2 linked regions of the Streptosporangium sp. NBC_01755 genome follow. The protein of the gene in region 2 binds, or shares a complex with, the protein of the main gene of each other region. Links are inferred from orthologs where the notes say so. Each region holds a gene or a part of one and is shown on either strand. Other genes may lie near its edges.

What was found.
Region 1: the proteins of OG884_RS19050 (region 2) and OG884_RS33105 are in contact, whole or in part, in a solved structure (PDB 6M36), measured with the Bacillus subtilis proteins. The link is inferred for Streptosporangium sp. NBC_01755 from one-to-one orthologs.

Annotation. Positions count from the first base shown.
Region 1 is NZ_CP109131.1:7,160,849-7,176,104, forward strand. Bases 5,421-8,165 are described here. They hold OG884_RS33105 (ATP-binding protein), read right to left. Parts: upstream 7,185-8,165; coding sequence 6,657-7,184; downstream 5,421-6,656. Other genes in these bases: OG884_RS33100 (WS/DGAT/MGAT family O-acyltransferase), read left to right, coding at 5,421-6,770; OG884_RS33110 (DUF4031 domain-containing protein), read right to left, coding at 7,416-7,733; OG884_RS33115 (TetR/AcrR family transcriptional regulator), read right to left, coding at 7,730-8,165. Outside these bases: OG884_RS33065 (Xaa-Pro dipeptidyl-peptidase), read left to right, coding at 1-1,579; OG884_RS33070 (hypothetical protein), read right to left, coding at 1,663-1,785; OG884_RS33075 (hypothetical protein), read left to right, coding at 2,006-2,176; OG884_RS33080 (DUF2277 domain-containing protein), read right to left, coding at 2,277-2,495; glyA (serine hydroxymethyltransferase), read right to left, coding at 2,616-3,923; OG884_RS33090 (PucR family transcriptional regulator), read left to right, coding at 4,063-5,142; OG884_RS33095 (hypothetical protein), read left to right, coding at 5,172-5,330; more of OG884_RS33100, read left to right, coding at 5,334-5,420; more of OG884_RS33115, read right to left, coding at 8,166-8,281; OG884_RS33120 (MDR family MFS transporter), read left to right, coding at 8,395-9,969; OG884_RS33125 (GNAT family N-acetyltransferase), read left to right, coding at 10,080-11,033; OG884_RS33130 (AAA family ATPase), read right to left, coding at 11,142-12,437; OG884_RS33135 (hypothetical protein), read right to left, coding at 12,604-14,073; OG884_RS33140 (hypothetical protein), read right to left, coding at 14,135-15,256. UniProt on the Bacillus subtilis protein: Negative regulator of sigma-B activity. Phosphorylates and inactivates its specific antagonist protein, RsbV. Upon phosphorylation of RsbV, RsbW is released and binds to sigma-B, thereby blocking its ability to form an RNA polymerase holoenzyme (E-sigma-B).
Region 2 is NZ_CP109131.1:3,969,476-3,984,685, reverse strand. What follows is about bases 6,036-8,734. They hold OG884_RS19050 (STAS domain-containing protein), read right to left. Parts: upstream 7,711-8,734; coding sequence 7,360-7,710; downstream 6,036-7,359. Other genes in these bases: OG884_RS19045 (DEAD/DEAH box helicase), read left to right, coding at 7,934-8,734; OG884_RS19055 (ATP-binding protein), read right to left, coding at 6,911-7,357; OG884_RS19060 (sodium-translocating pyrophosphatase), read right to left, coding at 6,036-6,487. In the rest of the region: phosphoserine phosphatase SerB, read left to right, coding at 1-985; OG884_RS19070 (FUSC family protein), read right to left, coding at 1,028-3,121; OG884_RS19065 (SixA phosphatase family protein), read right to left, coding at 3,499-3,972; more of OG884_RS19060, read right to left, coding at 4,154-6,035; more of OG884_RS19045, read left to right, coding at 8,735-10,216; OG884_RS19040 (Rv3654c family TadE-like protein), read right to left, coding at 10,312-10,686; OG884_RS19035 (TadE family type IV pilus minor pilin), read right to left, coding at 10,767-11,156; OG884_RS19030 (winged helix-turn-helix domain-containing protein), read right to left, coding at 11,587-12,021; OG884_RS19025 (GntR family transcriptional regulator), read right to left, coding at 12,143-12,934; OG884_RS19020 (hypothetical protein), read left to right, coding at 13,027-13,398; OG884_RS19015 (hypothetical protein), read left to right, coding at 13,395-13,538; OG884_RS19010 (hypothetical protein), read left to right, coding at 13,874-14,224; OG884_RS19005 (hypothetical protein), read left to right, coding at 14,305-14,484; OG884_RS19000 (hypothetical protein), read left to right, coding at 14,484-15,210. UniProt on the Bacillus subtilis protein: Positive regulator of sigma-B activity. Non-phosphorylated RsbV binds to RsbW, preventing its association with sigma-B. When phosphorylated, releases RsbW, which is then free to complex with and inactivate sigma-B.

The sequences.
Region 1 (15,256 bases), 3.2 Mb from region 2 along the record:
CCGCGCGGTCGCTCCGCCCTTCCGCGGTTACTACGACAACTACTTCGTGCCGCGCGGCTATGCGATCGCACTGGTGGAGAACCTCGGCTCGGGGCGGGCGACCGGCTGTCCCACGACCGGCCTGGACAACGAGACCGCGGGTCCCAAGGCGGCGATCGACTGGCTCAACGGCCGCGCCCGCGGGTTCGACGCGGCGGGCAACGAGGTCAGGGCCGGCTGGTCCACCGGGAACGTCGGCATGATCGGCGTCTCCTACAACGGCACACTGCCCAATGCCGTCGCCGCGACCGGGGTCAAGGGCCTCAAGGCGATCGTGCCGATCGCGGCCATCTCCTCCTGGTACGACTACTACCGGGCCAACGGCGGAGTGCTGGCACCCGGGGGCTATCAGGGGGAGGACGCCGACGTGCTCGCCCGCTACGTCCTGACCCGTCAGAACGCCCAGCAGGTCTGCGGCGTGCTCATGGACCGGATAGAGAAGGACCAGGACCGGGTCACCGGTGACTACTCCGACTTCTGGGACCGGCGTAACTACCTCAACGACGTGCGCAAGGTCCGCGCGGCGGTCTTCCTGGTGCACGGCCTCAACGACTGGAACGTCAAGACCAAGCAGGCCGTCCAGTGGTGGGACGCCCTCGCGCAGCGGAACGTGCCCCGTAAGATCTGGCTCCACCAGGGCGCGCACTTCAACCCGTTCTCCTTCGCCGGGCGCAACGCCGAGTGGCTGCGTCAGCTCCACCGCTGGTTCGACTTCCACCTGTACGGCCTGCGTAACGGCATCATGGACGAGCCGCAGGCGGACGTGGAGTCGGGGCCGGGGCAGTGGGCGCGGCACGCCTCCTGGCCGCTTCCGGGCACCCGCGACGTGCGGCTCCGGCTGGCCGCCGGGCAGGACGGCCGCAACGGCACCCTGGACGCCGACCGCCCCCGAGGCCGCGCCGCCGCCGCCGGATCCGCAGCCGACTCCGCCGCCACGCGCGCCGTCGAGTCCTTCGTCGACCAGAGCGCCCGCGGCGCCGAACAACTCGTCGAGAACATCGAGACCAGCGACCCCAACCGCCTGGCCTACCTGTCGAGTCCGCTGGCCCGTGACGCGCGCCTGTCCGGCACCCCGGAGGTCTCGGTGCGGGCCGCCTTCAAGGGCGGGCGCTCGCCGTATCTGACGGCGCTGCTCGTCGACTACGGCACCGACGCTCGCGCCTACGGCGACGTCGCCTACGGTGCCACCCAGGTCTGCTACGGCCAGGGCGTGCCCGGCGACACCGGCTGCGCCCGGCTGGCCGAGCACGTCCCGGTGACCGCCCCCTACAAGATCATCACGAGGGGCTGGCTCGACGTCCGTAACCGCGTCTCCGCCGCCAGGACCGAACTGCTGCGCGAGGATCGCCTCTACGACTTCCGCTTCGACCTTCAGCCCGGCGACTACGTCGTCAAGGCCGGTCACCGGATCGGTGTCGTGCTCATCTCCACCGACCGTGACTTCACCCTGCGCCTGCCTCCGGGCACCGCCGTCTCGGTCGACCCCCGCGCCGGCTCGGTCACCCTCCCCCTCGTCGGCGGCCGCTCCGCCCTCGGCTGAGACTCCCCGGCACCGGTCCGGCCCGAAACCGCGGGACCCCCGTCCAAGGCCGGGGGTCCCGCGGCACTCGGAGTCGCGCCGGATCAGTAGTGCTCGAACACGCAGTGGGCGGTCGCGACTCCGCTCGAACCGTCCGGCCGCACGCCGGTGATGCGCTCGGCCAGCGCCGGCGCCTCCGGCAGGTCACCCTCGGAGTCGTCGCCCACGAGGCCCTTCAGGAGGGGGTCGTTGACGGGAGGCCCGGTTCTCTTCGGTGGATGGATCGAGAGGATCCTGACATCCGGCCCCGGCAGAATTCGAGGCCCTTACCGAGGAACCCTGAGAAACGAGGAACCCTGAGAAACGAGGAACGGAGAACCCCGGCTTGTCCCTGACATCGGCTCGCGGGCCTGCCACCGGGCACGGCCAAGGCCTAGCGTTGAGGGCATGGGACGAATTCTTCTGATCGTGGCGGCCGTGGTGATCGCCTTCATTCTGCTGGGCTCGGTTCTGGGCTTCCTCTTCACGCTCCTCAAGTGGGCTCTGATCATCGGCCTGGTGGGCGTGGTGGTCATGTTCGCGAGCAGGCTCTTCCGCTCCTCGAACGTGCGCGACTGACCGGCGCCGGAGAAGATCGGCAACCGGTACGGACGCCCCGGTGCCGAGGTCTCGCCGATGGCGCGTCCCGTGTCGTCGGCGAGCGGGCGGGCGTCTCCGGTCAGTCCTGGGACACCTGCTTCAGCGGAAGGTCGTCGAGCAGGGCCCGGGTCGCGGCGGCCACCGCGTCCACGGCCCTTTCGAACGCTTCGGCGTTGCGCGTCGAGGGGGAGCGGAAGCCCGACACCTTGCGGACGTACTGGAGTGCGGCGGCTCGTATGTCGTCGTCGGTCACGTCGCTGGCGTAGGGCTCACGGAGGGTCTTGATGCTGCGGCACATGACAGGACGGTACTCCGTCCGATGGCTCTCCCGGTCCGTCCGCCCCGCTCGCTCAAGGAGATTTGGCGGACCGGCCCGCCAGGGGGCGTACCCCCGGGGGTCGAGCGGGCCGGTCCGGGATCATGAGGTGGCGCGGCGCAGGGCCACCACGTCCTGGCGAACCTTCGCGGGGGCATGGCCGTCGATGAGCAGGCGGCGCATCAGGGTCGCGACCTCGCCCATGGTGTCCGGGCCGAAGCCGCGGCGGGTCACCTCCTGGGTGCCGATCCGCAGGCCCCGCCTGGGCTCCTCGGCGGGTCGGCCGGGCAGGCCGACGCCGCTGAGATAGACGCCCCCCTCGGCCAGCAGCCGGGCGGCCTCGTCCCCGCCGCCGAACGCGCCTGCGTCCACCGCCACGTGGTGCGAGACGGTCCAGCCCCGATGGGCGGCGATCACGGCGAAGCCCTCGCCGTCCAGCGCGGCGGCCAGCGCCCCGGCGTTGGCGACGCAGCGGTCGGCGTACGCGCTACCTCCCGCGGCGTGCTCCGCGGCGACGACGGCCAGCGGGGCCAGGCGGGAGGCGTCGTAGTTGGCGGTCAGGCCCGGATAGGCCGCCGCCGACACCTGCCGGGCGAGATCCTCGTCGCGGGTCACGACGGCCGCGCCCGGTGGCCCGCCGAAGGACTTGTAGGTGGACATGGTCATCAGATGCGCGCCCTCGTCCAGCGGACGCTGGAACCGGCCGCCCGCGATCAGCCCCGCCACGTGCGAGGCGTCGTAGAGCAGCAGGGCATCGACCTCGTCGCACGCCGCCCGCACTCGCGCCACGTCGTGGGGGAACAGCATCAGGCTCGCTCCGAGGACCACCAGCGCGGGCCGATGCTCGCGCAGGAATGCCGGGAGGGCCGCGTGGTCGACGTCGAGCCGTCCGGCGTCGTAGGGCAGGTCGGCGACCCGCAGGCCGCGGATCCCGGCGGCGCCGTGGGCGTGGTGGCTGGTGTGGCCTCCGGCGGTCCGCGGCAGCACCGCGATCGTGTCGCCGGGGCCGGCGAACGCGCTGTAGCAGGCGAGGTTGGCCAGTGTGGCGCTCTGTAGCCGCACCTCGGCGAACTCACCGCCCATCAGCGCCGCGATCTGGAGCGGGACCAGCACCTCCAGCACGTCCAGCTCCTCCAGGCCGGTCTGGTGTTTGTCCCCCGGCCAGCCCATCGAAGGACGGCAGCCCAGGGAGATCTCGTGGGCGGCCCTGGCACGCTCGCTCATCGTGTTGGTGCCCGCGTACAGGACCACGCCGTCCTCGTCGAGGCGGCCGCGGTGCTCGGCCAGCACCGCGTCGACCAGTCTGGTCACCGCCTCCAGGTCCAGCCCCGACACCTCGGCTTCGAGTTCGGCCAGGCGCGGCTGTGCCTGGGGCGGCGCCCACGGGGCGACGCGGCTGCGCTCCTGCACAAGATTCCTTTCACAGGGTTGTCAGGCGGCTCTCACGAGGTGGACCCCTCCGAAACGAATACTGTGACGCTACGGCCCGTGCCGGAGGGAGTCATCGTTCCGCCAGTGGAGATACTTCCTACATCTGTAGGATTAGCGCGTGATCGCGGATGATGTTCAGGATCTGCTGGAGGCGCTGGCCGCGACCGTGGGCAGGGGCATGTCCGTCGACGATCTGGAGGGTCGGGTCGTCGCGCACAGCGCTCACCACGGGGAGGTCGACCAGGTCAGAGCCCACGCCATTCTGTCACGGTCGGTTCCCGTGGCGGTGGGGGCCTGGCAGGAGGCGCACGGGGCGGCCTCGACCCGAGAGCCGGTCAGGGTTCCGGAGAATCCCGCGCTGGGCATGGCGGCCCGGCTCTGCGTGCCACTGCTCCACCAGGACCGCCGTGTCGGCTACCTGTGGATCATCGAGGGCCCGGGCCCGCTGAACCCGCAGGAGCAGGACAGGGCCGTGCGCGACGCCGCCGCGATCGCGGCCCTGCTCGACGACGGCGGCAGCTCCCACACCCTGAGCCAGCTGCTCACCGGTGAGATCGGTGTGCGGCGTGCGGCCGGCGTGCTCGGGGAGGGGCCGTTGCGTGTCCTGGCGTTGCGGGGCGACCCGGCTTCCCTGCGTGAGGCGGTCGGCGCGGAGCTGGCCAAGACGCGCCGGTCGCCGGCCTTCACGATCCTGGACCGGCACGCCGTGCTACTGCTCAACCGTGGCGAGGACGTGACGGCGCTGGGGGAGCGGCTGGCCGCGCGGACCCGCGCCGGCGCCGGGGTCAGCGCGCTGCACCCAGGGCTGGAGTCAGCCGTACGGGCACACGAGGAGGCGCTCACCGCGGCCAGGGCGGCGGCGGCGGAACCGGCGCTGCGGCCGGTCGCACACTGGCCGGATCTGGGTGTCTACCGGCTGCTCGCCGAGCCGGTCGCCGGTCCACCAGGCGCTCCCGGCTCGGTCGGCGGTCCGCTCGACGCTCTGCGAGAGCATCCGGCGCTCGTCGTCACCCTGGAGACCTACCTGGACAGCGGGGGAGACGCACAGGAGACCGCCCGGCTGCTCCACCTGCACCGAACCAGCCTCTATTACCGTCTCACCAGAATCGAGCAGCTGGCCGGCCGCAACCTCAAGAACGGAACCCACAGGTTAGAACTCCATCTCGCGCTGAAGCTCGGTCGGTGGAATACGGTGTAACGGCTGGACAATCCGGGCACAGCTCTGCGATGTCCCAGTTGATCAGCGAGATCATGACCCTCGTCATCGTGCTCATGCTCATCCCGCTGTCGTTGGTCATCGTGTCCGTGGCCGTCCTCGTCGCCCTCGCGGCGCTGGCTCTGGTGACCTCACGGGAGCAGGATGGAAGAACGACTTCCCGGAGGTAGACGATGCGGCAGCTCAGTGCGGTGGACACGCAGTTCCTGAATTTCGAGACCTCGACGAACGTCGCGAACATAGGGGGGCTCGCGATCCTGTCGGGCAGGCTGTCGCGGAGCGACCTGGTCTCGCTGCTGGCCCGGCGGCTCCACCTGGCCGCACCCTTCCGGATGAGGCTCGTCTCGGTCCCCTTCGGCCTGGACCATCCGTACTGGACCGAGGACTCCAGGATCGACCTCGACTACCACGTGCGCGAGATCGCGCTGCCGGCCCCGGGCAGCGACGAGCAGCTGGGTGAGCAGGTGGCCAGGCTGCACGCCCGCTGCCTCGACCGGCGGCGGCCGCTCTGGGAGATGTATCTGATCCACGGTCTGGCCGGAGACCGTACGGCCCTCTACACGAAGGTCCACCACGCCGCGGTCGACGGCGTCACCGGCGCCGACGTGCTGGCCAGCCTGCTGGACACCTCCCCCGAGCCCGCCGAGGTCGAGATGGCGCCCGCGGCCGAGCCCGAGGAGCGGATCGACACGCGGGAGATGGTCGCCAGGGGGATCGCCAAGGCGGTGGTCAACCCGGCCAACACGGTACGGTTCCTGATCAACGCCGTCCCGCACCTGGACGAGATCCCCCTGATCTCCCAGGTGCCCGGGGCCGGGCTGGTCTCGCGGGTCACCCGGCAGCTGGCCAACCGCCTGTCAGGTACCGCGGAGGTGCCCGCCATGCCCAGGATGACCGTCCCGCGTACCCCCTTCAGCGGCCGGATCAGCGCGCACCGCAGGTTCGCCTACGCCGCCCTGCCGCTGGAGGACGTCAAGCTGGTCAAGAACGCCCTCGGCGTCACGGTGAACGACGTGGTGATGGCCCTGTGCGCCGGGGCGCTGCGCCAGTGGCTGCTCAAGCACGACGCGCTGCCCGAGCAGCCTCTCGTCGCGGGGGTGCCGTTCTCGCTCCGCGTCCCCGGTGACCGGCGGGTGGGCAACCAGGTCACCATCATGATCACCACGTTGGCGACGCAGGTCGCCGATCCGCTGGAACGGCTGCTGGCGGTACGGGACGCGATGCGGCTGATCAAGGATCGCTCGTCGCTCGCCCCGGTCAGCTGGATCCAGGAGCTCAGCGACATAATGCCCTCCGCGCTGACCGGCCTGGCCTCCCGTGCTGCCTTCAACCTCTTCGCCGACAGTGCGGGTCCGATCAACGTGATGATCTCCAACGTGCCCGGCCCGCAGCTCCCTCTCTACGTGAGCGGTGCCCGGCTGCTGTCGTACCACCCGGTCTCGGTGGTGACCGACGCCAGTGGCGGCCTCAACATCACGGTCTTCTCCTACGACGGCTCACTTGACGTCGGCGTGATCGCCTGCCGGGAGATGGTTCCCGACGTCTGGGCCGTCACCGACTATCTCCGGGACGCCCTGCTGGAGCTGAAGCTCCTCGTTGAGGAGCAGTGACAGGCCCGGGGCACCCTTGACGAAGCGCAGGGCCTTCTCCAGGCAGACGATCGAGCCCCGCTCCTTCCTGCCGACGAAACGGATGTCGTCTGCCAGGGCGCGCATGATCAGCAGGCCCCGGCCGTGTTCGGAGGTGAGGGCGGGAGAGACGGGGCCTGAGAAGTCGAAGCCGTCGCCCGTGTCCACCACCTTGATCACACAACGGTCCCCGGACAGCTCGGTGCTGACCGTGTAGTCGTCGCTGGGGGTGGCGTGCTGGATGACGTTGGAACACGCCTCCGAGAGCATGAGCTGGATGTCCTCGCGAATCTGGGGCACCACGCCAAGGGCGCGGAGCGAGGCGTCGAGAAGTTGCCTGATCACGGGAACGCTGGCAGCGTCACGCGGCAGACGCAACGCGATCGTGGCCTCCACGGTGCCCTCCTTTCACAGCCGATCCCTAAAGGCTTGCCCCGCACGTCCTGTCCTAACCGGGGGCGGGTGATCGTGACTTTGGATACCGGAAAGGCACGGCGAAGTTCCGTGGACGGGAAAACCTGGCATGGCGGCAGAGAACAGCCGGGCGCGAGGTCCTCCGGGGCCACGAGGAAGGCGATCGTCTTGCCGTTCAGCATGTCATCCCCTTTGTGACATGCGGTGATGTCTTCAGGGGGGCGTCATGCCCGGGGCTCGGGAATCTATGCGAGAGCTACTGATTCCAGGACGAACCTTGCGGCGGCGGAGGCCGGAGCCGATGAGCCGGGTGATGAGCTCGCGTGAGGAGACGGCCTCGGCGCCCAGCGCGACGGCCCGCTCGTAGAAGGTCTCGGGAACGTCGTAGTGGTCGCGGTCGAACGCCCGGGGCGGCACGCCCAGCAGCTCCGCGAAGGCGTGCAGCTCCCTGGTCGAGCTGTCGCTGACCAGGTGCGACCAGAACAGACCGTGCGGACCCGGCCAGTTGGGCGGGTCGATGAGCACGCTCACCGCCGGACGAGGTCGAGCGCGACCTCCAGGGCGGCGGCCCGGCGCTCCTCGTCGGAGATCGTCTCGTCCCTGAGGAGGAACCACGCGGCGTGCAGCGCGAACAGGGCCATCGAGTTTTTCAGCCGGGTGGCGGTGGGGTCGTCCGGCTCGACGAGGAAGTTGAGCAGGTCCAGCATCCGGTGGCGGGTCTTCTCCATCGTCGGATGGTTCTTGAGCGAGGTCTGGTTGCGCTCGAAGAACCGCATGATCTCGTGGTGCCGGTCCCGGTGCAGGTCGTCGGAGTAGCGGCGGATCAGCTCGCGTCTCGTCTCGTCGGTGCGCGGCTGGGACGAGGCCCAGGCGATCAGCTCCTCGACCGCGCGCACCCGGCCTTCGGCCAGGCTGGCGACGATGTCGTCCTTGGTCTTGAAGTGGTAGTAGAGGGCCGCCTTGGTCACGCCGAGGGCCTCGGCTATCTCGCGGAGCGAGGTGGCCTCGTAGCCCTGCTCGACGAAAAGAGTCAGGGCGACGTCCTGAATGCGCGTCCGGGTATCGGCGTGTTCCCTCATGGTTCCCTTACCGAGAAATCAGCTTGACGGCCGACAAGTAAGCGGCCTACATTTCCAGCATATCCGACACTAGCCGGTCGGCAGGTAAGTAAGATCTTTTCATAGGGGGCGAAGTGAAGGAGACCGCGGCCGTACCGGCGCGGCGCCGTGAGGTCATGGTAGTGCTACCGGGTCTGATGCTCGCGATGGTGCTGGCCATGCTCGACAACATGATCGTCGGCACCGCCATGCCCCGCATCGTCGGCGAGCTCGGCGGGCTGACGCACCTGTCCTGGGTGGTGACCGCCTACGTGCTCGGTGCCACCGTCTCGACCCCCATCTGGGGCAAGATCGGTGACCTGTACGGCAGGAAGAACATCTTCCTCGCCTCCATCGTCATCTTCATGATCGGCTCCGTGCTCTGCGGCATGGCGGGCTCGGAGATGCTCGGCGGCCCGTCCGACGGGATGACGCAGCTCATCGCGTTCCGCGCGTTCCAGGGCCTCGGCGCGGGCGGCCTGATGGTCAACGCCATGGCCATCATCGGCGACCTCGTCCCGCCCCGCGAGCGCGGCCAGTACCAGGGCATCATGGCCGCCGTGATGTCACTGGCCATGATCGCCGGCCCGCTCGTCGGCGGATTCATCACCGACCACCTCGACTGGCGCTGGGCCTTCTACGTGAACCTGCCCATCGGGTTCGTCGCCCTGGCCCTGCTGGCGATCAAGCTGAAGCTGCCCAGATACCGCAACGAGCACCGCATCGACTGGCTCGGCGCCGCCCTGCTCTCCGTCGGCATCACCGCACTGGTCCTCATCACCACCTGGGGCGGCAACGACTACGAGTGGAACTCGCCGCAGATCCTCGGCCTGGCGGTCCTCGCCGCCGTCACGCTGGCGCTGTTCATCCCGGTGGAGCGCCGCGCCGCCGAGCCCATCATGCCGCTCAACGTCTTCCGCGACCGCAACTTCAGCCTGATCTCGGGCGTGGGCTTCCTGCTCGGCTTCGCCATGTTCGGCGCCATCAACTTCCTGCCGCTGTTCCAGCAGACGGTCCAGGGGGCCACGGCCACCAACTCCGGCCTGCTGCTGCTCCCGATGATGGGCACCTCCATGGCGATCTCACTCTTCGTCGGCCGCGCCATCACCCGGACGGGCAAGTACAAGATCTACCCGGTCCTCGGCGGCGCGGTCATGGCGATCGCCATGTGGCTGCTCTCCCTGATGGACGTCCACACGCCCGCCTGGCAGACCGGCCTGTTCATCGCGGTGCTCGGCATCGGCATGGGCTTCCTGATGCAGACCACCATGCTGATCGCCCAGAACAGCGTCGAGCAGAAGGACCTCGGCGTCGCCAGCAGCGCCTCGACCTTCTTCCGCTCCATCGGCGGCTCGTTCGGCGTCTCGCTGTTCGGCGCGATCTTCAACAACCACCTCAGCACCAACCTGGAGAGCAAGCTGGGCGCCGCGGGCGAGCAGCTCGCCTCCGGCGGCGCCCAGTTCAACCCGGCAGCCCTGCACGAGCTGCCCGAGGGAGTGCGGATCGGCTTCCTGGAGTCGCTGGCCGACTCCATCTCCGGTGTCTTCTGGTGGGCGATCCTTTTCGCCGTCCTGGTCCCGCTGCTGGCGGCCTTCATCAAGGAGATCCCGCTGCGCGGCGGCCCCGAGAGCACCGAGGAGGCCGAGGCTCAGGTCCCGGTGCTCGACTGATCAGAGATCCTGGGCGCGGACCCCCGCCTTCAGACGTGGGGAGGATGCCGGCAACCGGTCCCAAGCTCCGACCCAGCGATTCCCAACCCGCCCCCGTCACGATGAGGGGCATGAAGACGACCATCCCCGCCGCCGGGTACCTCACCCGGCGGCCTTCCGCCGCCGACGCCCACGAGATCCACGAGCTGATCTCGCTCTGCGACACCCAGGTGATCGGCAAGGCCGACATGACCCTCGACGATGTCGCCGACCAGCTGAACGACTCCGCCTTCGACGTGGAGTCCGACGGCTGGCTCGTCCACGACGAGAGCGGGCGCCTGGTGGCCTGGGCCTGGGCCTGCCGCAAGGGCGCCAGCGACAACGTCGACGTCGACGTCGTCGTGCACCCCGGCGCGCCGGAGCTGACCGGCCCGCTCTGGGACACCGTGACCGAGCGGGCCAGGCAGATCGCCGCCGAGCTGGGCCACGACCGGGCCGTGGTGGACATCGGCCTCTACCGCGAGGACAGCGGCAAGCGCGCCGTCGCCGCCGCCCGTGGTTTCAGCGCCGCCACCAGCTTCATCCGGCTCCGCGCCGACCACACCGGGCCGGTCGGCAGTCCTGACCTGCCGGCCGGGATGACCCTGCACGACGGGCTCGCCGAGGAGGTGCGCCGCCAGGGCCACGCCGTGGAGCAGGCCGGCTTCGCCGACCACTTCGGGTTCGCCCCGAAGGACTATGACGAGTGGTACGACGAGCTGAGCTCCTCGGTCAACACCGACTGGTCGCAACTGGTGGTAGCCCGCCTCGACGGCGAGCCCGTGGCGATGCTGCTGGGGACCAACGCCTTCCTCGGCGACGAGAACTGCGGCTATGTGCGCCGGCTGGCGGTGCTCCCCGCCTTCAGGGGCCGCGGCCTGGGCCGGTTCATGCTGCGCCGGGCGTTCGCCGACGACGCCCGGCGCGGGCGGGTCGGCACCTACCTGCACGTCGACGCCAACAACAGCACGCCCGCCCTCGACCTCTACCTCTCGGTGGGCATGCGCCAGGTGCTGGCCATCGACGTCTGGCGGCGCACGATCTGAGCCGTGCGATACGGCACCGCACGGTCCCGCACCGCACGGTGCCATCGAGCGGGGAAGGCGCTCTCAGCGGCGCCGGAGCAGCGCCGGAAGGCGATCACCGGTGGGAGGTCAGTCGTCAGGAGTCACCCGGTGCTTGGAGAGGTGGGCCAGGACCGCCTGGTTGGCCTCCCAGCCGTCGGGGAACTTCACCGGCACGCCGAGCTGGACCGGTTCGGCCGACGGGTGGGCGTCCAGCAGTTCGGGAATGCCCGCCCTGGCCACCACGACGCAGGCGTGGCGGTGCCGGGAGGCGAGCACGCACAGCCGCCCCGACTCCAGGTGGAACGCGGTGGCGTCGCGGCGCCCGGAGAGGGGATGGAGCACGATCGTCACGTCGTACTCCCGGCCCTGCAGGCGGTTGGCGGTATCCACCGTGATCTCCGGCGGTACCCCGGCGGCCCTGATCGCGGCCACCTGGTCGCGGTGTGCGGCGCCGATGGCGATCCGGCCGGCCGTGACGGGGTGGCCGCCGCGCTCGGAGTGCGCGACCGGACTCCGCTGGAGCAACCGCGTCGCCAGGCCCGCGGTCGCCAGTACGGCTTCCGCGTCGGTGCGCACCGTGTGGCGGCTGGGCAGCTCGTACAGGGCCCAGCCTGACGCGGCCGCCTCCTCCAGCGCCAGGTCGAAAGGGGTGCGCATGCCGTTCACCGTGAACTCCAGCGACCGGTCGGCGGGGCCCGTCCCCGCGCGGAATCCGGTGAAGGGATAGAACGCCTCGGAGACCACGGGCGCGGCCGAGGCGGGCAGCCGCCAGGAGACCGGCAGCCGGTGCACCGGCAGGTCGGGGTTGTGCCGCAGCAGCACCGAGACCGCGCTCTGCACCGGGTCCCACGACAGGCCCGCCCAGCGGTCTCCGTCCACGATCGAGAACGGGTCGAGCTGGCCGGGGTCGCCCACGAACAACGACCGCTCGAACAGCGAGGCGATGCGCAGCAGCTTGTCCGAACGCATCTGGTAGGCCTCGTCGACGATGGCCCAGGGCCAGGTGCGGTCGCCGATCCAGGCCCACTTGTCGGCGGTGGCGATCACCACGGCCGGGTCCCCCAGGTCGGGCAGCTTGCCCGCGACCGAGACGTTGGGCAGGGCGAGGATGCGGCCGGGCGTGATGTAGCCGCTCGCCGACAGCCGGCCGACCCCCAGATCGGGGTGCTCGGCCGCGAGCCGTTCCACCAGGTCGTCCACCTGCTCGTTGGTCTGCGCGACGATCATCAGCGGCTCGCCTGTCTCGGCGATGTGCCCCGCGGCCTTGACCACCAGGGTGGACTTGCCCGCGCCGGGCGGCGAGTCCACGACCACGCCGCGATGGCGGGGCAGATCGGCCAGAACGGCGTCCACCACGGCCGCCGCCTCCTGCTGCGGCGTCATGCCACGCCTCCGCCACGGCCTGCCACGTCCGTGTCGCGGCCCGTCATCCAAGCGCCACGGCCCGCCGCCCCGGCTTCGGCAGCCTGGTCCTCCGGTGCCGCCGCCGAACGGGGAGCACGCACGGCCGGGAGAGACGGCGGCCGGTCGTGCGGGGTCCGGTGAACGCTCAAAGCCATTCCTCCTGTGCGTCGTCGTCACCGGGCTCGTACTCCTCCGGCGGTCCGCCGTGGGTCCACGGCGTCTGCTCGGGGTCGGGCAGCGCCGCCGAAGACTGGAACTCGTCCGTCAGTGAGGTGTACGAGACCCGCTCGCCAGGCTCGGGCACCGAACCGGGAGCCGGTGTCCTGCCCCGCCCCATCCCCTTGGTGACCTTAAGGGTGATCTCCCCGTCGACGATCTCGACGATCTCGGCCGCGTGGCCACGCCGGTCGGGGCTGCCGACGACGGTGCCGGGCGTGAGCCGTACCGGGTCGCCGGTCCTTACCGTGATCAGGGGTCGGAGCTTGCGCGAGCGGCCCTCGCCCTCGCTGTGCTCGGGGTCCGCGGCGGTCACCGTCCCGGCGAAGGCCTCACCGGTCAGCCGGTACTCGGCCATGAGCAACGGGTCGTCGTGGGCCCGCTGCACGTCGTAGCTCGCCCGCGCCCGCTCCAGTCCCGCCAGCCTCGCGGCGGCGCTCACCGCGCCGTCCCTGCGCGCCTGCGGCGGGCTCCCCTCGGCGATCCGCTCGACGAACCGGGTGAAGGACCCGCGGTCGATCTCCCAGCGGTCCTTCACCCGCGAGCCCTCCGGCAACGACCGCAGCAGTTCGACGGCCCGCCACATCAGCCGCCAGGTGGGGTCGAGCTGGGTGCGCAGCGCCTGGCTGACCCGGTCGACGGCGCGGTCGGTCGGTGCCTCCTCGTAGGCGCGGATCGCGGGAGCGAGCACCTCGTTGTCGAAGCCCGGGTCGGTGGTGGGGCCCGCGGGAGGCCAGAGCAGCGGGTCCTCGGCCTCCTCGGCCGCCCGGCGCCCGGACATCCCCGGCGGCGGGTCGATCCACCCCAGCAGCGCCGCCAGGTTGGCGTCCTCCAGGCTGCTCTGCCCGGTCGCCCAGTGCAGGCTCAACGCCTCGGTCACTGTGAGCAGCACCGAGGAGCCCGGCTGCTGGGACCGGTCGGCGAAGTAGGTCAGCCACCGGCCGAGCAGCGGCACCGAAGGGTGCACCGGGTAGGGACCCTCGGCCCTGCGGAACCGGGTGGAGCGGCCGAGCAGCCCGGTGAACGAGGCGGCGGACCGGTTCGGCACCAGGATCTGCGGCGCGTCCAGGCACCGCTCGTACGGCTCGCCGCCCTTGCGCTCGACCGTCTCGGTGCTTTTCTCGAACCCCTCGATGTAGGGCAGCAGCACCTCGGCCAGCCCGGCGGCGAAGGTGAATCGCAGGTCCCGGTTGCGGGGCTGGGGGACGACCAGCAGCCGGGGGTGGTTTGGGGCGGTGCCCACCATGGCGGCCAGCGGCGCGGCGGCCTCGCCCGCGAGCTTGAGCGGGATGAACACCAGCGGCTGGGCGGAGATGTGGCAGTGCCTGACCGTGGTGATCCGCTGCGCGACGCCGTCCCTGACGGCCCGCAGTCGCGCCAGCGCCGTCAGCGCGCTCACCTGCCGCCCGCCCTCGCTGCGGCGGCCCCCGGCGCGGGCGGCCCGGTGGCCTCGACGATCCTCACCGCAGCGACTCCTCGCGCAGCCGGTCCGCCAGCCGGAGCAGGCGGGCGATCTCCTCCTGGCCCTCGGCCGCCTCGCGGGTGCCCTCGGCCAGGCCGAGCGCCTCGTGCATGCCGGAGACACCGCCCAGCTGGTCACGGATCTGACGCCCGAGCAGGTCGGTGGATCCGCAGGCGCGGGCCTCGTGACGGCAGAACATGCACATGTCGCAGGTGGACAGGCAGTCGGGCGCGTAGCGGGCGGGTACGGAGAGCAGAGCCTGGGCCAGCTCGTCCACCGAGCGGGTCGGCACGCCGTCCTCGCCGGGGGCCAGGTCGAAGGTGAGGCCGTCCGGCAGACCCTCCAGCAGGTACTCGACCCTGGTCATCCTGGTGAGCTGGCGCCCCAGTACCGACAGTTGCTTGCGCACGTCGACCAGTGCCGCTGTCGGGTGGTTGGCGAAGTTCTCCGGGCAGACGAGCACCACGTCGTGGGAGACGCGCTCCGGGTCGTGCCCGAGGTCGGCCATGAGCGTGCGCAACGCCAGGACGTAGACCGCCGCCTGCCGCGCCGCCGCCGCGACCTTGTCAGGCTCGGCCTGGCCGTCGATCATGCCGAACGACTTGATCTCGACGATGTGGAAGCGCCCGCCGATCTGGAAGGCCACCACGTCCGGTTCGAGGTAGGAGGTGTGCCCGGCGATCTCCAGGCTGAACAGCGGATGGTCGTAGAACACCGCGGTCCCGTCGTCCTCGCGCGCCGCGCGGTCGATCAGCGCCCGGGTGTGCGAGTGGCGCAGGTGGGAGCCGACGCTCTCCACGTCCCGGTAGCCGACCTGGGCGACGGACAGGCCGAGCAGCTCGCGCAGCAGCCGCAGCAGCTCGGCGCAGCCGTTCTCCTTGACCAGCGCCTCGAAGACGTTCCCGCGGGTGATCGCGAACTGGGACTGGCCGAACGGGGCGGGGAAACCGACGCGCCGGGCCGTGCGGTCCTTGTCCACGCCCGCGGCGTCCATCACCGCCCGGCGCGCACAGCCGGGGTTGGCGGCCAGCGCCGCGATGGCCCGCGCATCGTGCGGGCGGGAGGGCATCGGCCCGCGCAACTCGTCAAGCCTGTTCAGGAAGGCCCTCTCCCGAAGGCT
Region 2 (15,210 bases):
CGGTCTGCACGTGGAGATGTCCACCGGCTCCGACCCGAAAGAGAAGCGGCGCAGGGGACGGCTCAACGTCACCGTGCTCGGCGCACCGCTGCAGCCCGCCGCCATGGCGGGCATCGCGGGGCGCATCGCCGCGGCCGGTGCCAACATCGACCGGATCGAGCGCCTGTCCAGCTACCCGGTGACCTGCATCGAGCTCTCCCTCTCCGGTGCCGACCCCGACACCCTGCGGGCCGAGCTGGCCATCGAGGCGCACGCCCAGCAGGTGGACGTGGCGGTGCAGCGGACCGGCCTGCACCGCAGGGCCAAGCGGCTGATCGTGATGGACGTCGACTCGACGCTCATCCAGGCCGAGGTGATCGAACTGCTGGCGGCGCACGCCGGCTGCCTGGACGAGGTCGCCAGGGTCACCGAGGAGGCGATGCGCGGCGAGCTCGACTTCGCCGAGTCACTGCGTCGCCGGGTCGCACTGCTGGAGGGCCTCTCCGAGGAGGTCTTCGAGAAGGTGCGCGAGGAACTCGTGCTGACCCCGGGCGCCCGCACGCTGGTACGGACCCTCAAGCGGCTCGACTACCGGTTCGCGATCGTCAGTGGCGGTTTCACGCAGCTCACCGATGCCCTCGTGGACGACCTCGGGATCGACTACTCCGCGGCCAACACCCTGGAGGTCGTCGACGGCGTGCTCACCGGGCGGGTCGTCGGGGAGATCGTCGACCGGCCCGGCAAGGCGCGGGCGCTGGAGCGCTTCGCCCGCGAGGCGGGGATCCCGATCAGCCAGACCGTCGCCATCGGCGACGGCGCCAACGACCTGGACATGATCGCGGCGGCCGGCCTCGGCATCGCGTTCAACGCCAAGCCCGTGGTCCGCCGCGCCGCGGACACCGCGGTCAACGTGCCCTACCTCGACTCGATCCTCTACCTGCTCGGCATCCCCCGTGCCGAGGTGGAGGACGCCGACGCCGAGGACGGCGTCATCACCGCCCGCTGAACACACCCGCCCCGGCCGCCTTCGCTCCGCGGACGATCGCGGCTACCGGGTCCTCGGGGCGGTGAGGGAGGCCAACCGTACGGCTTCGGCGCTGAGACCCCGCAGGGCGGGCCGCGCGGCGGCGGCGTGCCTGATGCCGCGCCGCAGGCCCGTCATCCTGTCGCCCACCCCCTCGGCCAGCTCGTCCAGGCGGCGGGCGGCCAACTCGTCCACGTACGCGCCGACCTCGTCGAGAGCCCTGTCCAGATCGTCGGGCGGCGTTCCCGGCCGTTCTGTCCTGACCTCCTCCGCGGCCCTCTCCAACCGGTCGGCGACCAGGTCGAGGACCGTCATCGCGGGCCCGGGCTCGTTCCCGGGTGGCGGTATCGCGAACAGCGCGAGCGCGTTGTCCCGCAGCCGCCCGGCCGCCGTCACCGAATCCCGCAGGCGTCGCGGCGCACCGCCGCCCGGTTCCTTGTCCAGCCTGTCGAGTGAGTCGGCGAGCCGCCCGGCGGCATCGGACGCCGAGGAGATCCGGGCGTTCACCTCCTCGGGGTCCTGGTCGATCAGTGACCGCACCAGCGCGGCGTGCCGATCGAGCATCTCCGCGATCTGGGCGGTCAGCCTGGCCCGGTGCCCCCTGGGCCACAGCAGCCGGGCGAAGAGCAGCGCCAGCACGCCACCCATGATCGTGAGCACCACCCTGGCCGCGGCCGCACCCCAGTCGAGCGAAAGGGCGAAGTCGGCCAGCATCAGCGAGAGCGGTGTGGCGAGGATCATCCAGTACCCATAGCTGTACCCGCGCAGCGCGAAGCCCAGCGCCGCGCAGACAGAGATGAACAACGTCAGATACAGATGACCCGGAGCGACCGCCAGCACCGCCGCCCCGGCCACCGCGCCCACGGCCGTACCCAGCACCCGCAGCAGCACCCGATCCACCGTGTCGCGATAGGTCGGGCGAAGACTGACGGCCACGGTCACCACGAACCACTTGGCATAGTGCTCGTGGATCACCAGCATCAGCACCATGGCCACGGTCACCGCCAGGCCCACCCGGACCGGGTGGTAACCGGCCGTGATCACCGGTTTTCCGGACCGTACGAACCTCGGCAGGCGCGGCCCCACCTCGACACCCTCGGCCGCCTGCCGCTCCACCGAGCGCACCGCCATCGCGATCCGGTCCACGCACCGGCTCACCTGCCCCAGCAGCGCGGCCCCGGGCAGCGGCACCTCACCCGCGCGGGCGCCCCTTCGGATCTCCTCCACCCTGTCGGCGAACCGCCCGACGGCGGCCAGCGCCCCCGGCATCCCGGCCGAGCCGCCGAGCAGTACCGCCTCTCGCAGCGCGCGGGCCAGCATCCCGACCGCCTCGTCCAGTTCCCGGGTCCACTCCGTCCCGATCCCCGCCTCCATGGCCGCCGCGCGCAGCACGCGCAGCGCGATCGTCTGCTGGAAGATGCGAGTCAGCGTGGCCGGGAGCCGCTCCGACGACCCGTCCTCCTCCTGGGAGACCCGGTAGCGGGAGAGCGCCCTGTCCAGGTCCTTCAGCGCGGTGTCGGCCCGGCGGCGCAACGACTCCCAGCTCTCGTCCGCGAGCGGTGCCCGCCCTCCGGCGGCCAGGAGGTCGGCGAGCGCCGTACCGGCCTCCTCCACCGCCTTGCGAAGCGGCTGGAGGCGGCGTAACGGCCAGATCACCATGACCAGCAGCACGGCCAGCAGGCCACCGCAGGCCGAGGCCCCCATGTGGAACAGAACGCCCGTTGTGGAAGACGCGAAGTAGGTCAGGGTCACGGAGAGAATCGCGGGTATGCCCAGCGCCCGCCAGTAAATGGCCGCCGCCGCGACCAGGCCGACCACCACGGCGGCGATCGGCCACGGGTGGGGATGGATGAGCGCGCCGAGTCCGGCGCCGAGCGTGACGGTGGCCGTGGTGACCAGCAACCTTCTGACCCGGTCACCGTACGGCTGTCCGGGGGCATCACCGAAGAGCGTCAGATAGCCGCCCAGAGCCGCCGAGGCGCCCTCCTGGAGGTGACCGAGGAGGACGCCGAGCAGCAACGGGAGGGAGACGACCAGCATGCACAGCAGGCCGTACCCCCAGTTAGGACGCCCGGAGGGCCGAAAGTCGGCGCGCAGCGCGTCGGCGATCCTCCGCATGCCACCCCCAATCCCAGGAGACGGACACCTGGCACGCCTCCCCGAGTGCCCCGGGCACCCCCGAGCACCCCCGAGCACCCCCGAGCACCCCCGAGCACCCCCGAGCGCCCCCGAGTGCCCTGTGCGCCCCGTGCCCCCGAGTGCGCTGTCAGGCTCCCCGGGGCCTTCACCCGTGCCTTCGTCGCACCTCGGTACTGCCTGTGCGGCTCCGCATGGCCTGCGCGACCTGTGTAGCCTGCGCGGCTCTGCGTGACTTTGCAGCGGCTTGCGCGGCTCTGCAGCGGTTTGCTGGCTTGCGTGGCTCTGCGTCGGCTTGCGTGGCTCTGCGTCGGCTTGCGTGGCTCTGCGTGGCCGGTGTTCCTCGACCGGGCCGGGCCTCAGTGCCCCTTCGGGCTCCACCGGGCGACCACCCGGCCGGCGTCGAGCTCCGCCCACTCGCCGTCCACCTCGATGACGGCGAACGCCCCGGGCGAGAACCCGGTGTCGTCGTCACCTTTGGTGAGCTCCCTGACCAGCTCCTGGACGCCGGGGTTGTGCCCGACCAGGACCAGCGTGCGCACCTGCGGATCACTCCGTCGAATCAGCGTCAGCAACTCGTCGGGGTAGGCCTCGTAGATGGCCGGTTCGAAAAGGACGTCCGCATCGGGAAGGGCCAGGCCGGCGGTCTGCCGGGTCCGCACCGACGGCGAGCAGACCACCAGGTCGGGGCGGAGATCCAGGCCGGCGAGGGCCTTAGCCACCTTGTGAGCGTCGTGCTCGCCGTCCTTGCTTAGGGGACGCTCGCGATCGGCGAGACCGGCGGCGCTGACCGCCTTGGCGTGGCGCAGGACGACGAGCGTGCGCGCCGTCATCTCGAAGCCCACATGGCGAGGCCCACGATCACCGCGAACACCGCGGCCATCGCCAGCAGGATGAGGACGAGTGTTCTGCCTCCGGAGGGCTGCTGTTCCATACCGGCCAGTTTCCCACCAGGAGGGCCCGCACATGCGAAAGGGGTGCACGCGGCCCGTGCACCCCTTCGTCAAACCTTGCTCAGCTGGAGACCTGCTCCGGCTCGCGGTCGGTGTTGTTCTCCTCCGTCGGGGCGATGCCCGCCGAACGACGCTTGGAGATGACGACCGCGGCGACGACGATGCCGACCGCGACCACCGTGATGCCGATGCGCAGCACCGGGTTGTCGGCGTAGGCCACCACGGCCGGGGCCACCAGCAGAGCCACCAGGTTCATCACCTTGAGGAGCGGGTTGATCGCCGGTCCGGCGGTGTCCTTGAACGGGTCACCGACGGTGTCACCGATGATGGTGGCCTCGTGGGCCGGAGAGCCCTTGCCGCCGTGGTGACCGTCCTCGACCAGCTTCTTGGCGTTGTCCCAGGCACCGCCGGAGTTGGCCAGGAACACCGCCATGAGCGTGCCGCACGCGATGGCACCGGCCAGGAACGCGCCGAGCGGCGCGTAGCCGAGGGCGAAACCGACGGCGATCGGGGTCAGCACCGCCAGCAGACCTGGCGTGGCCAGCTCCCGCAGCGAGTCGCGGGTGCAGATGTCCACCACCCTGCCGTAGTCGGGCAGCTCCGTACCGGCCATGATCCCCGGCTTGGTGCGGAACTGCTCGCGCACCTCGAAGACCACCCGGCCGGCCGCGCGGCCGACCGCCATGATCGCAAGGCCGGAGAACATGAACACCACCGCGGCGCCGATGATCAGGCCGACCAGCACGTTCGGGGAGTCGACGCTCAGGCTGAACGTGCTGAAGGAGCCCAGCGCCTCCTTGGCGGACGCGCTCGCCTTGACCAGCTCGCCCTCGACCGCCGTACGGAACGCGCCGAACAGCGCGGTCGCGGCGAGCACGGCCGTGGCGATCGCGATGCCCTTGGTAATGGCCTTGGTGGTGTTTCCGACGGCGTCCAGCGAGGTGAGGACCTGGGCGCCCTCGCCCTCGACGTCGCCGGACATCTCGGCGATGCCCTGGGCGTTGTCGGAGACAGGGCCGAAGGTGTCCATCGACACGATCACGCCGACCGTGGTCAGCAGGCCCGTACCCGCCAGCGCCACGGCGAACAGCGCGACGGTGACGTTGCCGAAGCCCAGCAGGAACGCCCCGTAGACGGCGGCTCCGATGATCAGCGCGGAGTAGACGGCCGACTCCAGGCCGACGCTGATGCCGGACAGGATGACCGTGGCGGGACCGGTGCGGGAGCTCTCTCCGATGTCCCGCACCGGACGGCGGTTCGTCTCGGTGAAGTAGCCGGTGAGGATCTGGATGGCGCTTGCCAGCACCAGGCCGATGAGCACCGCCCCGATCGCGATCAGGCGCGGGTCCGAGGTGATCGCGGCGATCTCCGGGCTCACACCGGACAGTCCGGAGAAGCTCTCCGGCAGGTAGAGGTAGGCCGCGACGGCGACGAGGACGGCCGAGATGGCCGCCGAGATGAAGAAACCCCGGTTGATCGCGGCCATCGCGTTGCGGTCGCCGGCGCGCGGTGCGGTGACGAAGATACCGATGATCGCCGTGATCACACCGATCATCGGCACGATCAGCGGGAACACCAGTCCCTCGACGCCGAAGGCCACCTTGCCCAGGATCAGGCTGGCGACGAGCATGACCGCGTAGGACTCGAACAGGTCGGCGGCCATGCCCGCGCAGTCGCCCACGTTGTCGCCCACGTTGTCGGCGATGGTGGCGGCGTTGCGCGGGTCGTCCTCGGGAATGCCCTGCTCGACCTTGCCGACCAGGTCGGCGCCGACGTCGGCGGCCTTGGTGAAGATGCCGCCGCCGACTCGCATGAACATCGCGAGCAGCGCGGCACCGAAGCCGAAGCCCTCCAGCACGGCCGGGGCGTTGCCCCCGTAGGTGATCACCACCACGGCCGCGCCGAGAAGGCCCAGGCCAACGGTGATCATTCCGGCCACGCCGCCGGTGCGGAAGGCGATCCGCATCGCGACCTTTTCACCCGACTCGCGGGCGGCGGCGGCGACGCGGACGTTGCCGCGGACCGCCAGCCACATGCCGATGAATCCGGTCAGCGCGGAGAACAACGCGCCGACAACGAAGAAAGCCGATCTGCCGATCCTCACGCCGGTCGTCTCCGCCGGGAGGAGGTACAGCAGGAACGGGATCAGGACGACGAACAGCGCGAGCGTCCGGAACTGCCGCGTAAGGTACGCGGAAGCCCCTTCCTGGACGGCTCGCGCGATGTTCTGCATACGTTCGGTGCCTTGGCCGGCGGCCAGCACCTCCCGCACCAGTGTGCCGGCGACGGCGAGTGCGAGCAGGGCCACGACGGCGACCACGATCACGATGTTGAAGTGGTAGCCACTCAGGGATACCGCTGGCTCTTCGACAGCGGCGAGATGGAGCACAGACATCCGACTCTCCTTGGCAAGACGGGAACACGTCCTGCCCGGAGTGCGCTGCTATGGGTGTTAGACGAGCGAGGCGGCGCACATCCGGGATGGTTGGCAGTGCCGCTTCCAGTTGCAGACCCCCACGGAGGGCGGCTCGCGTGCGGGCCGCTCCGAAGGATAAACCTTGGCCGGTTCCGGGAGTCTACGCAGCAAGGACGCGGATATGAAGCCTCTGCCCACGGACAATTGACGCCGAGTCCAGCACCTTTTACCGACCGGCCTGCTTATAACGGCATTTCGCCTGTCACACCTACCCCACCAGCCCCTGTTTCCACTCGATTTCAGCTGAGGTGTATCGCGATTATGTTCCATCCGAAACCGGGTGCCCCATGACGAACAGCCGGGCGTGTCCACGTGGACACGCCCGGCTGTCAAAGTCTTCTGTCAGGCCGGAGACAGACCGTTCGTCGCCGCCGGCCAGCTCATGCGGATGCACATGCCCTTCTGGCTCGGGTAGACCTGAACGTCGTCGGCCAACCCCGCGATGACCGCGATGCCGAAGCCGGACATCAGGTCATCGGGAAGTTGCTCGAACGGATCGTCGAGCCCCAGGAGGCCGCGATCGTGCTCCAGCTCATCACTGGGGGCGGAGTCGGTGACGGTCACCTCGAAGCGCCCCAGGTCATCACGTAGCTCGATACGGATCGGCTCTCCCGGACAGTGGAGGCGGTGTGCCTCCACGGCCCGAGAGCACGCCTCACCGACAGCGAGCCTTACCTCATCCAGCAACGACTCCTGCACACCGGTGCGCCTGGCGATCGCCGTGGCGACCAGACGTGCCGTCCGCACATGCGCGGGGAGAGCACTGAACGTCAGTTCAACGGTAGCCACGACTACTTGTCTCGACCGTGAGCTTCCTTGGCCTCGTCGACCGAGGCGTAGATACCGAAGACCTTCGTCAGCCCGGTGATCCGGAAAATCTTCAGGATGCGCTCCTGAGTGCAGACAAGCTCCAGTGAGCCATCATGCGCCCTAACTCGCTTGAGCCCGCCGACCAGGACACCAAGGCCCGTGGAGTCAAGGAAGTCGACCTTCTCCATGTTGACGAGCAGGTGGAAATTCCCCTTGTTGACCAGGTCGATCAAGAGCTCACGCAATCTGGGCGCGGTGTAGACATCAATCTCACCCTCGACCTCAACGATGGTGAGACGGTCCTCGGAATGGTGGTCCAACTTCAGATCCACAGATCCTCCAGCGCCTTGCCTGCGAAAGTACCGATTCGAGCATGCCCTCCTGGGACCGGATGACCCCCGGACGACAAGCCCCGACGCGCGGCATTCAACCATGCGTACGCTCAGTGTCTATACGAAATCACGATTCCCGGCGACTCTGCCCACAGATGTGAGACTGAAACCAGTGACCCCGCCCTCATCCTCGTCCCTCCGAGCGGGTACCGCCCTCAATCGCCTGCTCGATGTTCCCTCACGTCGCGAACGTGTCACCCACGTTGAGCACGTTCCCGCACGTCAGGCCGGTGAGACCCGATGGCCGGACTGGGTTGACCAGCGATTGGTTACGCGCTGGGCGAACCACGGCGTTTCCGGCCTGTGGCCCCATCAGGCCGAGGCCGCCGAGCTGGCCCACCGTGGCCAAAACGTGATCATCTCCACCGGGACCGCCTCGGGCAAATCCCTCTCCTACCTGGTCCCGGCGCTTTCCGCGACGCTTGACGGCGGCACGATCCTCTACCTGTCCCCCAGCAAGGCTCTGGCCGCCGACCAGCTCCGCGCGCTGCGCGAACTCGACCCGCCCGAACTCCGTGCCGCCACCTACGACGGCGACACCTCCTTCGAGGAGAGGACCTGGGTACGCAGGCATGCCAACTACGTCCTCACCAACCCGGACATGCTCCATCGCGGCCTGCTGCCCCGTCACGCCCAGTGGTCGGCCTTCTGGCGGCGGCTCCGGATGGTCGTCGTGGACGAGTGCCACGGCTATCGGGGCGTGTTCGGCTCCCACGTCGCCCAGATCCTGCGCCGCCTGCGCCGGATCTGCGCGCGCTACGGCTCGCGACCGACCTTCCTGCTCTCCTCGGCGACGGCCAGCGAGCCCGGGACCTTCGCGAGGCGCCTGACGGGCCTCCAGATGGCCGAGGTGACCACGGACGCCTCTCCCCGAGGCTCGACCACCTTCGCACTGTGGGAACCGCCCCTGACCGACCTGCGGGGCGAGGGCGGGGCACCCGTCCGCCGCCCCGCGACCGCCGAGAGCGCTGACCTCCTGGCCGACCTCGTCGTCTCCGACGTGCGGACCCTGGCCTTCGTCCGCTCCCGGCGGGCCGCCGAGTCCGTGGCCCTCACCACACGGGCCAGGCTCGGCGACCTGGTGGCCGACGGGAGCGCGCCCGCGGACCTGCCCGACAAGGTGGCGGCCTACCGGGCGGGATACCTGGCCGAGGATCGCAGAGAACTGGAAAAGGCACTGCGCTCAGGTGAGCTGCTCGGCCTGGCGACGACCAACGCCCTGGAACTCGGCGTCGACGTCTCCGGGCTGGACGCCGTGCTCATCGCGGGGTGGCCGGGAACCCGCGCGTCACTCTGGCAGCAGGCAGGGCGGGCCGGACGGGACGGGCAGGACGCGCTGGCGGTGCTGATCGCCAGGGACGACCCCCTGGACACCTATCTCGTCCACCATCCCGAAGCCCTGTTCGGCAGGCCCGTGGAGACGATCGTGCTCGATCCCGGCAACCCGTACGTGCTGGGCCCTCACCTGTGCGCGGCGGCCGCCGAGATCCCGCTGACCCACGACGACATCGACATCTTCGGCCCGGCCAGCAAGGAGGTGCTCGCGGATCTGGTCGGTGACGGGCTGCTCAGGGAGCGCGCCGCGGGCTGGTTCTGGACCAGCAGGGGACGCGCCACCGACCTCGCCGACATCCGGGGGGCGGGCGCCGCACCGGTCCAGGTCGTCGAGATGTCCACCGGACGGCTGCTCGGCACCGTGGACGAGCCCTCTGCTCACTCCGCCGTGCACACCGGCGCCGTCTACGTGCACCAGGGAGAGACGTTCCTGGTGGCCGAACTCGACCTGGAGGCGGGGGTCGCGCTGGTCGAGGCCGGAACACCCGACTACACGACCTTCGCCAGGGATGTCACCGATATCTCGGTCATCGAGTCCTTCAGCTCGCATCCTCTCGGTCCCGGAGAGCTCCACTTCGGCTCGGTGGAGGTGACCAGCCAGGTCGTGGCCTATCTCAAGCGCGGAACCCAGGGCGGTGCGCTCATGGGAGAAGAACCCCTGGACCTGCCCCCGCGCACACTGAGGACCCGCGCCGTCTGGTGGACGCTGCCCACCTCGGCGATCATCCCCCTGATCGAGGACGGCCTGGACCTCGGCGGCGCCGCGCACGCGGCCGAGCACGCCTCCATCGGCCTGCTGCCGCTCTTCGCGACCTGCGACCGCTGGGACATCGGCGGCGTCTCCACCGAACTCCACCCCGACACCGGGCTGCTCACCGTCTTCGTCTACGACGGTCACGAGGGCGGTGCCGGCTTCGCCGAGCGCGGTCACGCCCGCGCGCGTGACTGGCTCACGGCCACCCGCGAGGCCATCGCCTCGTGCGAGTGCCAGCGCGGCTGCCCCTCGTGCATCCAGTCCCCCAAGTGCGGCAACGGCAACGAACCTCTCGACAAGGCCGGAGCCCTCCGCCTGCTGGCCGTCCTGCTCTCCTCCGACGAGCCGCAGCTGTGAGGGCCGTGGAACACACCGGCAGCGGACCGGAGCTGTACTTTCACCGCTTTCCGGTCGGCTCCCATCGGATTCCCGGTGTGCGTCCATCCCTTCCGTCACCGGCCTGAATCAGCGATGTGGACAGGGCCGGCACGTGCCCTGGCGTTGATCGCCACCTCTCCTTTCAAGAGGAGTGAAACGTCCATGGTCACCTCGATCTCCGCGATGCCGTCATTTCCCACAGAACAGCGGGTGACCCTGACCCCGTTGTCCGCGGCGAGCAGGGAGGCCCTCGCGCAGCTCCGGTCCGGGTCCGCGAAGGCCAGCCGAGCGGCGGTGAGCGCGCTCAGGTCGGCGGCACTCTGCGCTCGGTGACGCGCGACCCGAGCCGTGCCCGCGACCATGACCGCCGCCGCGACCGCGAAGAGCAACGCCATGAGCCCGACCGTCCAGATGGTGGCCGACCCCCGCTCGGCCCCACCGTCATCCATGTCCTGCGGGCAGGGCTTGTCCCCCGCGAAGCCGCAAAAGCGGCTTGACGAGAAGCCCCCCTCCCCGGGGAGCGAAGGAGTCACGGGCCTACCAACTCCAGCCCTGGCTCGGTGACGGAGGCGGCACTCGCGTGAACGGTGACGCCCGGGAGCGAGGCGCCCCAGCGAGGCCTGACGTTCACCGACACCTCCACCCGTGCCACCTCCGCACTCCGGGTCACCGTGACAGTCGCGCCCGCGGGAGCCGCGGACAGAGCGCTGCCTCGGACCCGCTCAAGCGACTCGCCGCGTGACGCGGCCCGAGCCCCGGCCCGGGCCGCGTCCACACACTCCAGCTGCGCCTCGACCGCTGCCACCGCCCAAAGCCCGGCTCCCAGCACGACCAGGAGGGCGGGCAGCACCGCGGCTGTCTCCGCGGTCACCGACCCCCTGGTCCGGCGCGAGAGGGGCACCGCCACCCGGAGGATCATCCCGCCACGGTCAGCGCTCGGTTGATCAGAGTTGTGATCATCTGTTGAACGTCGGGACTCGTCACCACCTTGAACAGAAACGCCCGCAAACAGTACCCACAGACATCCGCCCAGCGTGTAAACCAAAGACGTACCGAAGCGCGTCATCAAGACGGGGCCGTCCCGCCCTCGCAGGGAGCCGGCGGGGCGGCCTTTCCTATGAAAATCAGGGGAAAAGCCCCACGCGGCAGGAATGTCATTGCAAGACGTACGTAGGACTCGCATTATCTTGAGATACGGGCAGCCGCATCTCTGGCCTGGCCTCCCCATGCGGGGGAAGGATCACCAGTCGGCCCCCGGAGGCGCGGTGCTGCAGCAGGGATTTGCAGGGCCGAGCCGAGGCGGCCCTCCCGGCGTTCAAGCCGCCGGGAGGGCCTGTCTCTGGAGAGGATCAGTCCCGGCCAAGGATCTTCAAGATGATCCGATCCGCGGGCAGGAGCTCCGTCTCACCGCCCTCGTGTTCCACGATGAGCAGTGGCACTCCTTCCGGCATATTGAATTTCGCCCGCTCTTCTGGCGTTGGCATTCGCGCGCTTACGTCAGCCGGCCCTGTGATGTCCATGGGCACCCGCTCCTCGTCGCGAACGTAGGACCCTCGGCGGCGTGTGGTGGAGATCAGCCCCTCGGCTCGGAGCTCCTTCATCGCCGCACGGACCGTGATCCGAGCGAGCCCGAACTCCTGCATCAGGTCCGTCTCGGATGGCAACTTCGCCCCGGGACCAAGCTCAGCCACCCGGTCGCGCAGGATGTCCGCGAGCTGTCTGAAGACCGGTGTGTAGGAGCCATGATCAATCACGATCTTGAGGGTATAGGCGCAGGTCAGCACCTACGTACGTGACTATAAGCGCTTGAACGCTTGTCAGTACCAGAGTCATAACGACCATCTGATCCGAACACGCAAAAGGGCCCACCGCCGATATCGGCGATGAGCCCTGGCCCGCTAAAACTCACCTCGCAGAGATGTCAGCCCACTCCTCCACCCGATCACCTACCGGGCCGGAGTAGCCGAGCACTGACGTCTCCGCCGGGATCACGATGTCGGCAACCTCGACCGGTCGACCATCGGCGAGATAGGTCCGCGCGACCGTCAGCACAATGGATCCCGGCGCTATCCCCAGCGCCTTCGCCTCGCCGGGCGCGGCCGGCCTCGCCGTGACGTCCTCCACCCAGTCGTCGACGAGGACGCCGATCTCGGCCATGCGGTGAGTGACTCCCCGCCCGGCCAGTGGGCCATCTTCAGGGAATGCGGCGATCGTGCCTTTGGTGAGGGATAGCGGCTCATAGGAGTCCGACAGCATCCACGGCTGATCGTCGCCGGTGAATACGTACCGGGTGTGCATGACATCGGAGGCGTCGCCGGAGGGTTCATCGAGGGCGAGGCGCGTTCGCACCTCTGGCGGCGCCTGGATGGTGGCCGATTCGTACATCCAGCCACCACGGCTCCCCTGCTCCAGTAGCGCGGCGGCGAACGGAGACCCTGCCCGGCGTTCGCGGTACCAGGAGCGGACGATCCGTCGGGCGGTTGGCCGTTCGCGGACGAATACGCCTGCGCCTGGCCGGGACACGACGTGTCCCTCCTGGGCGAGTTGGCGGATCGCCTCGCGTACCACGCCCTCGGCGACGCCGTGCTCGGCGGCCAGGTCTTGGCGCGCGGGTAGGCGGGTCCCTGCGGCAAGTTCGCCGGTGACGATTTGTCGCCGAATGAGCGCGGCGAGTCGAAGATAACGGGGCTGATCCACCCACCCAGCTTGACAGCCGGATATCCGGCTTGCAAGCTGGCTATACGAATAGCGAGCCGGATAGCCGGATTGCTCTCCCTTGGTGGTGACCCATGCCGACCTTCACTCAGGACTACCCCGCGCTACCTGGCAGCATCGACGCAGCCGTGCAACACGCCCGTACTGTCGTTAAGCAATGCCAGCCTGATCGTGTCGACGACGCCGAGCAGGTCGTTCGGGCCCTCTTCGCGGACGCACTCACCCGTACCCCCCTCGACGGCAACATCAGCTTCATCACGGCCGTCGACCTCAGCCACGTCCGTTTCGAGATCCACGACGCCAATACGCCCGTGCCCGGCGCGCTCGCAGATCCAGGGGCGCATCGGCTGGTGTCGGCCCTCGCTGACCGCTACGGCTCCGGCGGCACCCGAAATGGACACAAAGCGTGGGCTGAGCTGCACGTCCGGCAGGTCGCGCCAGTATGAGCAGCGCACCCGCCGAATCCGCATCGGAGCAGTGCCCCAAACCTCGGGACTGGCGTACCGGCCACCCCGACTCCCCGCAGATCCGCGCCGCCATCGTCTCCTCCATCTTGGCCACCTGGCGGGAAGCCTGGCCGCCGTGACAGCACCCCCTCCCGAGCCGCCCTCCCGTCCTCCCGGGTTCACCTGCCAGAAGTGCGGGCTGCCTCTGGAGCGGATGTGGTCCCTGTACGTCGGCCACTTCTGGGGCACCCGGGAAGGCGCTCTTGGCCCGGGTCAGTGCCAGAAGAACGTGTTCATGGGTACTGCCTACGGCCCGCACACTCCGCCCTCATGATCTCCCGGCCGCCCCTGTCAAAGGGTGGTGGCGGCCGGTGCACAACCCCTCCAAGGGCAGCGCGCCTGCTCTCGGAGGGCGGTGGCCTCGCACGGAGGGGTGCGAGGCCACCCACACGACCCCGCCCATCCGAGGAGAACCGTGACCGACCCCGCCAGCACAGCACCCACCGATGCCATCGAGTACGGCGTGCAGTGGACACCCAGTCGCGGCCAGCCGCGGGTGGAGACGAGCCCGATCGCCGAGGCCCACGCCGAAAGCCTCGCCCGTCGGCTGCGCAGAGTCCAGCTGCTGTTCGAGCACGACCCGGACGCCGTCGTCGTCTACCGGGCGGGGCAGGACGGCGAGTGGAGCACCACCCGCCCCGGCGAGGTCCCCCCGCGACCACTCAGTAAGACAGCCGACGAGCTCCTGCAGGAGTGCCTGAACTGGCTGGCAGACCCCGACATGCCAACCCTAATCGACGACCCCACCAACCCGCTCACCCCCTGAACGCAGAAGACCCCACCCGGCGGCAACCGGGCGGGGCTTCTACCTGGCACGACGCCCCAACCTCACTGGAGCCCGAACCAATGAAGCACGTTAGCGGCACGACCGCCCCCTCTGCGCCCACCAGTCCGGACCTGGACAGCCTCCCCCTCCTGCACAGCCGCACCCTCCAGCAGGTGCCTGCCAGATGGCCCGACGGTGAGGCACCCAGCATGAGACGCGCCTACGACGCCGAACTCGCCAAGCAGAGCAGGGGCGCGTGATGCCCCGGCGCCTGCTGCGGAGCCGCGCTGAGCGCGCTGCGGACAAGGCCGCCGCCGAGCAGCTGGCCGCCCGCGCCAGCATCGAAGCGCAGCGCGCCCGCGACCAGCGGGAACTGGAGCACCTTGAAGCCGAGCAGGAAAAGCTCAAGGTCCGCTCCCAGCTCACCGCCGAGCAAGGCCGCCTGGCCGAGCAGGAGACCGAGAAGCGCAAGACCAGGCGGCGCCACTTCCGTAGCCGCGTCAGCCTCGCCGTCGTCCTGGCCTCTGCGAACATCGGCGTCAACGCCGCCGCCGTCCTCGGCCAGATCCTCGCCCTGATGTACGGCCTGAGCTGGGAGTGGTGGCAGGCTGTGCCGCTGGCCGTCGTGGTCGAGTCGGTGGCGGTGAACGTCGGCTACCTCGCCCACGACAAGATGATCAAGGGGTTCAGTGCGTACGGCCTGCGCCTGCTGTCCTACGTCATCGGCATCGGCGTCGGCCTCTTCAACTACAGCCACAACTCCGGCCTGACCGAGACCCAGGACTTCGCCGGCGTGTTCGGTGCCGCCTCCGTCCTGTCGCCGGTGCTGTGGCAGATCTACTCCCAATGGCGGCACTGGGAGAGCATGCGCGAACAGGGCCTGCTGGAGCAGAGACCGCTCCGCTTCCCGCTGCTGCGATGGGTCATCCCGTCCCTGCGGGCCGAGACGTGGGAGGCGTTCAAGTACGGCGTCGCCGAGGGCGTGC